DNA from 4 places in the Kineococcus auxinigenes genome. Region 4 is predicted to be linked to each of the others. Evidence: riboswitches for the same ligand, from Rfam matches in the RefSeq annotation. Region 4 holds a riboswitch; each other region holds the start of a gene.

Region 1 (2,190 bases), on a different contig from region 4:
GCTCGGTGAGGTAGTTCAGGGCGAAGACCGTGTAGAGGACGTACCCGCCGATCTGCCCCAGGCGCATGCCGCTGGTCAGCAGCACCCCGCGGGCGTCCTCGCGCAGCACGTCGGCGACCGGGCGGCGGGCGACGGCCCCGGTGCGGCGCAGGTTCGAGAACACCGGCGAGTCGGTCACCTTCAGCCGGATGAGCAGACCGACCACGACGAGCACGGAACTGGCCAGGAACGGCACCCGCCAGCCCCAGGAGAGGAACTGCTCGGGGGTGGTGAGGGTTCGCGTCAGCCAGAAACCCCCGCTGGCCAGGACCATGCCCGCGGCCGAGCCCATCTGCGGCACGGCGCCGAACAACCCCCTGCGCCGCTCGGGGGCGTGCTCCACCGCCAGCAGCACCGCCCCGCCCCACTCGCCGCCGGCGGAGAAGCCCTGCAGCAGGCGGGCGGTCACGAGCAGCACGGGCGCGGCGATCCCGATGGTCGCGTAGGTGGGCAGCAGGCCGATGAGGGCCGTGGAGGCGCCCATGAGCAGCAGGGACGCCACCAGGACCTTCTTGCGCCCCAGCCGATCCCCGAGGTGACCGGCGACCGCGCCGCCCAGCGGGCGCGCCACGAAACCCACCGCGTAGGTCGCGAACGCCGCGACGACGCCGACGGCGCCGCCCACCTGCGGGAAGAACAGCGGGGCGAACACCAGCGCGGCCGCCGTGCCGTAGAGGTAGTAGTCGTACCACTCGATCGTGGTGCCGACGAAGCTGCCGAGCGCGGCGCGGCGGCGCAGGACGCGCTCGTCGGCGGCAGCGGGCACGACGACACGGGCAGAGCTCACCAGGACTCCCATCGGCCCTGGCGGAAGCACCTTCCCCGAGGGGTGGTTGCTGCGGCGTCGTCGAGCCAGGTCTCTCGGCCGCTCTGGATGGTCGTCGAGAAACCTAGGGCACGACGGAACCGGCCCGCAAACCCGCGCCGGGTCTCAGCCTCGGCGGCGGCGGACCTCGGCGCTCAGCGCCGGGAGCACCTCGGTGAGGTCCCCGACGATCCCGTAGTCGGCGAACTCGAAGATCGGCGCGTCGGGGTCGCTGTTGACGGCCACGACGGTCGCGGAGGCGGCCATCCCGCCGCGGTGGTGCACCGCGCCGGAGACGCCCGCGCCGACGTACAGGCGCGGGCTGATGGTGACGCCGGTCTGCCCGACCTGCGCCTCGTGCCCGATCCAGCCCTCGTCGGTGGCCACGCGGGTGGCGCCCACCGCGCCGCCGAGCGCGTCGGCGAGCTCCTCCACGGCCGAGAAGTCGCCCTCCACGCCGCGACCGCCGACGACCACGACCTCCGCCTCGGCCAGCGCGGGGCGGTCGGAGGTCGGGCGCAGCTCGCGGGAGTGGACGGTGACGGCGCGCGCCGCCGCCGGGGCCTGGACGCGGTGCTCGACGACGGCCGGCTCCGGCGCCTGCGGCAGCGGCGTGGCCCGCACGGAGTTGGGCGCCACGGCCACGACCCCGAACGGACCCGTGAGGGCGCAGCGGGTGGTCCACGTGCCGGCCAGGACGGTCTTGCCGGCCACGAAGCGGCCCTCGGCGTCGCGTTCGACGGCACCGGCGCCGGTGACGACGCCCGCGCCGGTGCGCACGGCGAGGCGGGCGGCGACCTCCTTGCCCTCGAAGGTGGAGGACACCAGCAGCAGCGGGGCGCCCACCTCGGTGCGCACCGTCTCCAGCACCTCGGCGACGGAGGCGGTGAGGTGCTCGTCGGCGCCGTCGACGAGGACGTGGTGCAGGACGGCGGCACCGTGCGCGCCGGCCTCGGCACGGGTCTCCCCGCCGGGGGCCGCACCGATCCACACCGCGTGCACCTGCGCGCCGGGCAGGCCGCGGGCGAGGGTCAGCAGCTCGCGCGCCGTGGGGCGCAGCCGCGCCCCGTCGTGGTCGAGCAGGACGAGCACGTTCACGAGAAGCCCTTCTCCGCCAGGTAGTCCACGAGCGCCGGGACGGTCTCGGCGCCCCCCGTCACGAGCACCCGGTCCTCGCGCTGCGGGCGCGGCGCGGCCTCGAGCACCTGCGTCGCCGACCCGGCCAGGCCCACGGTGGCGGGGTCGACGCCGAGCTCGGCCAGCCCGAGCACCGTCACCGGCTTCTTGCGCGCGGCGAGGATGCCCTTGAAGTCGGGGAAGCGGGCGCGGAACGCCTGGTCGGTGAC
Region 2 (2,190 bases), on a different contig from region 4:
CGTCGGGCTGGATGTACAGCGAGCGCTCACCCTCGTAGATGCAGTCGACCGGGCACTCCTCGATGCAGGCCTTGTCCTTGAGGTCCACGCAGGGCTGTGCGATGACGTACGTCACTGCGCGCTGCTCCTCTCGTTGTCGGTGGTGGTGAGCGTTCGGGCGGTGCGGCGGTGCCGGCGCACCGAGTGGGCCACGGCGAGCGCGCCGGCGGCGAGGATCAGCGCGTAGACGACCCAGCGGACCGGGTCGGGGGCGCCGACGGCGTCGCTGCGCAGCAGGGTCCGCGAGTTCGTCAGGACGATGACGGCGCCGACGGCCGAGCCCAGCACGTGCGGCGGGGCGTAGCGCACCAGCCAGGCGGCGATGGGCGCGGCGACCAGGCCTCCGAGCAGCAGCGCGAGCACCCACGTCCAGGCGATGCCCTGCGAGCCGAGCCCCACGAGGAACCCCGCGCTGGCGGCCACCGCGACGAGGAACTCGCTGGTGTCCACCGAGCCGATGACCTTGCGCGCCTCCAGCCGGCCGGAGGCCAGCAGGGCGGGGGTGCCCACGGGGCCCCATCCACCACCGCCGGTCGCGTCGACGAACCCGGCGAACAACCCCAGCGGCGCCAGGAAGCGCCGCCGCAGCGGCCGGTGCAGGGACCGCTCGTCGAAGCGCGCCACCGCGGAGCGCAGCAGCACGTACACCCCCAGCAGCAGCAGCACGGCGCTGATCACCGGTGCGGCGACGTCCGTGGGCAGCGACGACAGGACCGTCGCCCCCAGGAAGGCCCCGACCGCGCCGGGCACGCCGACGCGCACCACGACGCGCCAGTCGACGTTGCCGAAGCGCCAGTGCGCGGCCCCGGAGGCCAGCGTGGTGCCGATCTCCGCGAGGTGGACGGTGGCAGACGCGGCGGCGGGGCTCGCTCCCACGACCAGCAGCAGGGTCGTGGAGGTGACGCCGTAGGCCATGCCGAGGGAGCCGTCGACGAGCTGGGCCAGCAGGCCGACCAGGGCGAGCAGGGCGAACTTGTGCACGAGAGGAGCCGTCCGTACGTCCGTGGACCCGCAGGTCCGCGCTTGCCGGACGCCGAACGGCGACCGGCCAGGTCCTCACCCGGAGCACCCCGCCGCGACAGGAGGGTTGCCGACCAGCGAGCCGGGGCTTGACGCTGGTACTCGTGACCGCCACTGACGGTAGACGAACCCCGGCAGGCGGTCAACACCTCGCGGCACCGGCGGTAACCGGGCGGTTTCCCCGGTCCGCCCGCCGGCGCCACGCTGATCGACGGGACCGTGTTGGAGTTCGTGCGCTCGTGCCCTACCGTGGTCACGTGGTCCAGCCCTCTGCCGTGCGCCTCGTCTCGCGCCGGTACGTCGACCTCATGCGGCTGCAGAGCGCCTACGCGTGCCGTTCCGGTCGCTCGCTGCACCCCACCAGCTGAGGGCCTCCTCACGAGGAGGACCCGTCTCTCCCGTGAGGTTCCATGACACCCGACGCCAGCACCGCCCCCCTCGAGCAGGCCGCCCCGCCGGCCCCCCGCCGCGCACCGCGCGCACCACGCCCCGGTGGCAACGGCCAGTGGCGCGTCGACGGCACCGCGCCCCTGAACCACAACGAGGAGGTCAAGGCGGCCGACGGGGGGCTGAACGTCCGCGAGCGCATCGAGAACCTGTACGCGCCCGGGGGTTTCTCCTCCATCGCGCCGGACGATCTCAACGGGCGGTTCCGGTGGTGGGGGCTGTACACCCAGCGGCGTCCCGGCATCGACGGCGGGCGCACCGCGCAGCTGTCCGCCCAGGAGCTGTCCGACGAGTTCTTCATGCTGCGCGTGCGGATCGACGGCGGTGCGCTGACGACCGAGCAGCTGCGCGTCGTGGCTGGCATCTCCACCGAGTTCGCCCGCGACACGGCCGACATCACCGACCGGCAGAACGTGCAGCTGCACTGGGTGCGCATCGAGGACGTCCCGGAGATCTGGCGGCGGCTCGAGGCCGTGGGGCTGCAGACGACCGAGGCGTGCGGGGACACCCCGCGCGTGGTGCTCGGCAGCCCGGTCGCGGGCATCGCCCGCGACGAGGTCATCGACCCCACCCCGGTGATCACGGAGATCGTGGAACGCTTCATCGGCGACCCGGAACTGGCGAACCTGCCGCGCAAGTTCAAGACCGCCGTCACCGGTCACCCCAGCCAGGACGTCGTGCACG
Region 3 (2,190 bases), on a different contig from region 4:
GGCTCGCCGCGGGGCTGCTGGCCGCCGGTCGCGACCCCGCCACACCGGTCGCCGTGGTGCAGGACGGCTGGAGCCCGCGGCAGCGCACCACCACCGCGCCCCTGGCCGACCTCGCCCGGGTGGCGCGCGCCGCGGGGGTGCGCGCCCCGGCCGTCGTCGTGGTCGGCGAGGTCGTCGACGCCCTCGCCCCCCACGGGGCCTGAGACGCGTCGAGGGGGCGGGACCCACCGGGCCCCGCCCCCTCGACGTCGGCCTGCTCAGCGCTTCGCGGCGCCGATCCCGCCAGGCTCGGAGCCGACCACGATGGGGGCGCGCACCGCGTTGCCCCACTCGGTCCAGCTGCCGTCGTAGTTGCGCACGTTCTCCAGGCCCAGCAGGTGCGTCAGCACGAACCACGTGTGGCTGGAACGCTCCCCGATGCGGCAGTACGTGACGGTGTCCGTCTGCGGCGTCAGCCCGGCGCCGGAGAAGTAGATCTCCTCCAGCGCAGCGCGGTCCTTGAACGTGCCGTCCTCGTTCGCCGCCTTCGCCCACGGCACGCTGGCCGCGCCCGCGATGTGCCCGCCGCGCAGGGTGCCCTCCTGCGGGTAGTCGGGCATGTGGGTGCGCTCACCGGTGTACTCCTGCGGCGAGCGGACGTCGATCAGGCCGCCGCGGTGCTCGCGCACGTCCGGGGCGAACGCGCGCACGCGGCTGTCGTCACGCTCCACGACGGGGTACTCGGTGCGCTCGCGCTGGGGGGTCTCGGTCGTCAGCTCACGTCCCTCGGCGGCCCACTTGGCACGGCCGCCGTCCAGCAGGCGCACGTCCTCGTGACCGAACAGCGTGAACACCCACAGGGCGTACGCGGCCCACCAGTTGCTCTTGTCGCCGTAGATGACGACGGTGTCCTCGCGACGGATCCCCTTGCGGGAGAGGAGGTCCGCGAACGCGGCGCCGTCGACGTAGTCGCGGGTCACCTCGTCGTTCAGCTCGGTGTGCCAGTCGACCTTGACCGCGCCGGGGATGTGACCGGTCTCGTACAGCAGGACGTCCTCGTCGCTCTCCACGACGACCAGGCCCTCGCTGCCCAGGTTCTCGGCCAGCCAGGCGGTGCTGACCAGCTTCTCGGGGTGGGCGTACTCGGAGAACTTCGGCTCGGTCGTGTCGACGGGGGCGGTGCCGGACGTGGTGCTGGACATGCGTGTTCTCTCCAGGGCGTGACGAGGGTTCGACGGCCGCCGTGCGGCGGCCGGGTGCGGTGGTGGTGTGGTGCCGTACCGGTTTCCCGCGCTCGACCGGTCGGGGCGGCGCGGGGGTTCCGGGCGGGCGGGGTGCGCCCCGGGTCCGCGGGGCGCACCCCGCGGTCCGGGCGGGTTCTGCGGGCTGTCAGCGACAGGCGGCGGAACCGCGGCGGCACAGGTCGATGTGCCGCCGGGAGTGCAGTTCTGTGGTGCGGTCCTGCGTCATCGCGTGCCCTCCATCGGCCCTGGCGGAAGCACCCACGCCCTGCGGGAGGGGGGTTGCTGCGGCGTCGTCGAGCCAGGTCTCTCGGCCGCTCTGGATGGTCGTGGCGCCACCGTGCCCGGTGCGGGGGCGGGCTGTCAACCTCGCCGCACCACCCGCCGCCCGTTCAGGCCCCGGTCACCTCCAGGACCCGGCAGGCCACCGCACCGGAGACGCCCTCGCCGAGCACCTGCACGGTCCTCGTCTCCCCCGGCGCGAGGTCCTCCACGACGGTCCGTCCCCGACCCAGCTGGGCGTCGGCGGCGTCCATCCACTCCACGACGACCGCGAAGGCACCGGAGCGCTCGGCCGTGCCGGTGACCTCCAGGGTCGCGGTGGCCGCCCCGGAGGCGCCGGCGTCGCCGCAACCGGTCACCGCGATGCCCTCGGGGGAGCCGGAGGGCCGCGTGCCGGCCGCTCCCCCCTCGGCGGGCGGAGCGCTGATCCCGGGCCCGGCGGGGCCGGGCTCCGGCTGGTCGTCGACGACGTCGCCGCGCGCCTCGGCCGTGACGACCACGACGACCGCGGCTGCGGCCACGGACAGGGCCAACCCGGCGGCGGCCGTTCGCCGCGCCCGGCGCACCGCCGCGATCCCCGCCACGGCGCCGAGCAGCGCCAGGCACAGGGCCACCACGTGCAGCCGCGGGACGAGGGCGGTGGCGACACCCGCCAGGCCCAGCACGACGGAGGCGGTCGCCACCCCGT
Region 4 (2,190 bases):
GCGGGTGGTCACCGACCCGGTGCTGCGCGGGTCGTTCGCGCACCTGCGCCGCCGCCCGCCGCTGCCGGACCCCGAGCACTCCGCCGACCCGGCCCTGGTGCTGCTATCGCACCTGCACCACGACCACCTGGACCTGCCCTCGCTGCGCCGGCTGCGCCCGCGCTGGGTGGTGGCCCCGCCCGGTTCGGCCGCGTGGCTGCAGCAGCGCCTGCGCGGCACCGGCAGCGCGGTCGGGGAGGTCGCCGTGGGCTCCTCCGTCGAGGTCTCGCGCGCCCCGGCGGGCCCGGTGACGGTCACCGCGCTGCCCGCCCACCACGACGGCCGCCGCACCCTGGGCCGGCTGACGGGGGCTCCCGCCGGGGCGCTGCCCGTGGGGCACCTGGTGCGGCTGCCGGGGGTGTTCCCCCGACGGCCCGAGGCCGCCGGCGGCGCGGACCTGCTGCTGTGGGCGGTGGGTGACAGCGGGGAGTTCGACGGGTTCGCCGAGTCGGTGCTGCGCGCCGCCGGGCGTGCGCCCGACGTGGCCCTGGTGCCCGTGGGCGGCTGGGGCCACACCCTCGGCGAGCACCACCTCGACCCCGAGCAGGCCGCGGCGCTGGTGGCCCGGGTGCGCCCGCGCGTGGCCGTGCCGGTGCACTGGGGCACGTTCGCGCCGGTGGGCCTGGCCCGCACGATGGGCGAGCGGTGGACGGCGCCGGGCCGGCGCTTCGCGGGGGCGGTGCGCGAGGCGGGCGGGCGGGCGGTGCTGCTGCGCCCGCGCGGCGCGCTGGACCTCGACGCCGCCGGCGAGCTGGTGCCCTCCCGGCCCCGGGCGCGCTGACGGCGCCGACCGGCGCCGTCGCCCGTGCGGCGCAGGGTGCGGCGGCGCCGTTTTGACAGCGCGGGCGGACGTCACGTTTGATGTCGCCACCATCCAGAGCGGCCGAGAGACCTGGCTCGACGACGCCGCAGCAACCTCCATCCGCTCCCTGGCCGGAGCGGGCGGTGCGGTGCTCACGCCAGGAACGATGGAGGAGCAGTGTCGGCCGTACCCACGCGCCCCGCGTCCAGTCCCGCCGTGCCCGGTCCCGCTGCGTCTGGTCCCGCAGCACCCGGTCCCGCAGCGTCCCGTCCCGCCGCGGCCGTCCCCGGCGCCGGGCGCGTCGAGGCCGCCGGCGTCGTCCTGCGGGGGGTGGGGCGCTCGTTCACCACCGGCTCCGGCAGGCACGACGTCCTGGCCGGGGTGGACGTGGACGTGGCGCCGGGCAGCACCGTGGCCCTGCTGGGCGCGTCCGGCTCCGGCAAGTCCACCCTGCTGCGCCTGGTCGCCGGGCTGGACACCCCCACCTCCGGCACCGTGGAGGTCGGCGGCGAGGCGGTGCGCGGGGTGGGCGGGCGCACGGCCGTGGTCTTCCAGGAACCGCGGCTGCTGCCGTGGCGGGACCTGGCCGGCAACGTCGCGCTGGGCCTGCCGCTGGGCACGCCGCGCGCCGAGGGCCGCGCGCAGGTGCTGCACCAGCTGGAGACCGTGGGCCTGGCCGGGTTCGCCGGTCACCGGCCGCGCCGCGTTTCCGGCGGCATGGCCCAGCGCGCCGCGCTGGCCCGCGCCCTGGTGCGCCGCCCCGGGGTCCTGCTGCTCGACGAGCCGTTCGCCGCGCTGGACGCCCTGACCCGGCTGAAGATGCAGGACCTGCTGGACGACGTGCAGCGCGGCACCGGCGCGACCGTCCTGCTCGTCACCCACGACGTCGACGAGGCGCTGCACCTGGCCGACCGCGTGCTGGTGCTGGGGACCACCGAGGGCCGTGTCGGCGCCCACGTCGTGCGCGACCTCGCCGTGGGACCGTCGCGCCCGCGCGACCGCGGCGACGCCGACCTCGCCCACCTGCGCGTGGAGCTGCTCGAACTGCTCGGCGTGCCGCGCGCGCACGCCTGAGCGCCGGGCCCTGCGGGCCCGGCTCCGCTGCACCCCCGAACCCGCAACACCCCCGCGAACCCCCGTCGTCCGCCGCTCGTGCGGACGACCCTGCCCCCTGGAGACAACCGTGTCGCACTTCCCCCGCCCCCTCGCGCGCCGCACCGCCCTGGGTGCCCTGTTCGGCGGCGTCGCCCTCGGTGCCGCCGGCTGCGTGCAGGGGGAGTCCTCCTCGGGGGCGGCCCCGTCTGCCGGTTCGGGCTCGGGCGGGGACACCGTCCGCCTGGACTACGCGT

The links. A riboswitch is a leader RNA that binds a small molecule or an ion and turns the genes downstream of it on or off. The one in region 4 is predicted to bind S-adenosylmethionine.
Region 1: it holds a riboswitch for S-adenosylmethionine, as region 4 does, so the genes downstream of both, ACRYR9_RS13065 (MFS transporter) here and ACRYR9_RS05105 (ABC transporter ATP-binding protein) in region 4, are expected to answer to the same signal.
Region 2: it holds a riboswitch for S-adenosylmethionine, as region 4 does, so the genes downstream of both, ACRYR9_RS18515 (sulfite exporter TauE/SafE family protein) here and ACRYR9_RS05105 (ABC transporter ATP-binding protein) in region 4, are expected to answer to the same signal.
Region 3: it holds a riboswitch for S-adenosylmethionine, as region 4 does, so the genes downstream of both, ACRYR9_RS10195 (sulfurtransferase) here and ACRYR9_RS05105 (ABC transporter ATP-binding protein) in region 4, are expected to answer to the same signal.

The regions. Positions count from the first base shown of each region.
Region 1 covers NZ_JBKBCT010000045.1:14,697-16,886, forward strand. Annotated here, with positions in the region: gene ACRYR9_RS13065 (MFS transporter) at 1-826, opposite strand, end outside; SAM riboswitch class I at 832-920, opposite strand; gene ACRYR9_RS13070 (electron transfer flavoprotein subunit alpha/FixB family protein) at 971-1,942, opposite strand; gene ACRYR9_RS13075 (electron transfer flavoprotein subunit beta/FixA family protein) at 1,939-2,190, opposite strand, start outside.
Region 2 covers NZ_JBKBCT010000101.1:3,837-6,026, forward strand. Annotated here, with positions in the region: gene fdxA (ferredoxin) at 1-115, opposite strand, end outside; gene ACRYR9_RS18515 (sulfite exporter TauE/SafE family protein) at 112-1,020, opposite strand; SAM riboswitch class IV at 1,054-1,169, opposite strand; gene ACRYR9_RS18520 (nitrite/sulfite reductase) at 1,470-2,190, shown strand, end outside.
Region 3 covers NZ_JBKBCT010000030.1:778-2,967, forward strand. Annotated here, with positions in the region: gene cobA (uroporphyrinogen-III C-methyltransferase) at 1-203, shown strand, start outside; gene ACRYR9_RS10195 (sulfurtransferase) at 258-1,181, opposite strand; SAM riboswitch class I at 1,457-1,550, opposite strand; gene ACRYR9_RS10200 (FxLYD domain-containing protein) at 1,613-2,190, opposite strand, start outside.
Region 4 covers NZ_JBKBCT010000009.1:50,265-52,454, reverse strand. Annotated here, with positions in the region: gene ACRYR9_RS05110 (MBL fold metallo-hydrolase) at 1-820, shown strand, start outside; SAM riboswitch class I at 907-1,014, shown strand; gene ACRYR9_RS05105 (ABC transporter ATP-binding protein) at 1,163-1,915, shown strand; gene ACRYR9_RS05100 (aliphatic sulfonate ABC transporter substrate-binding protein) at 2,025-2,190, shown strand, end outside.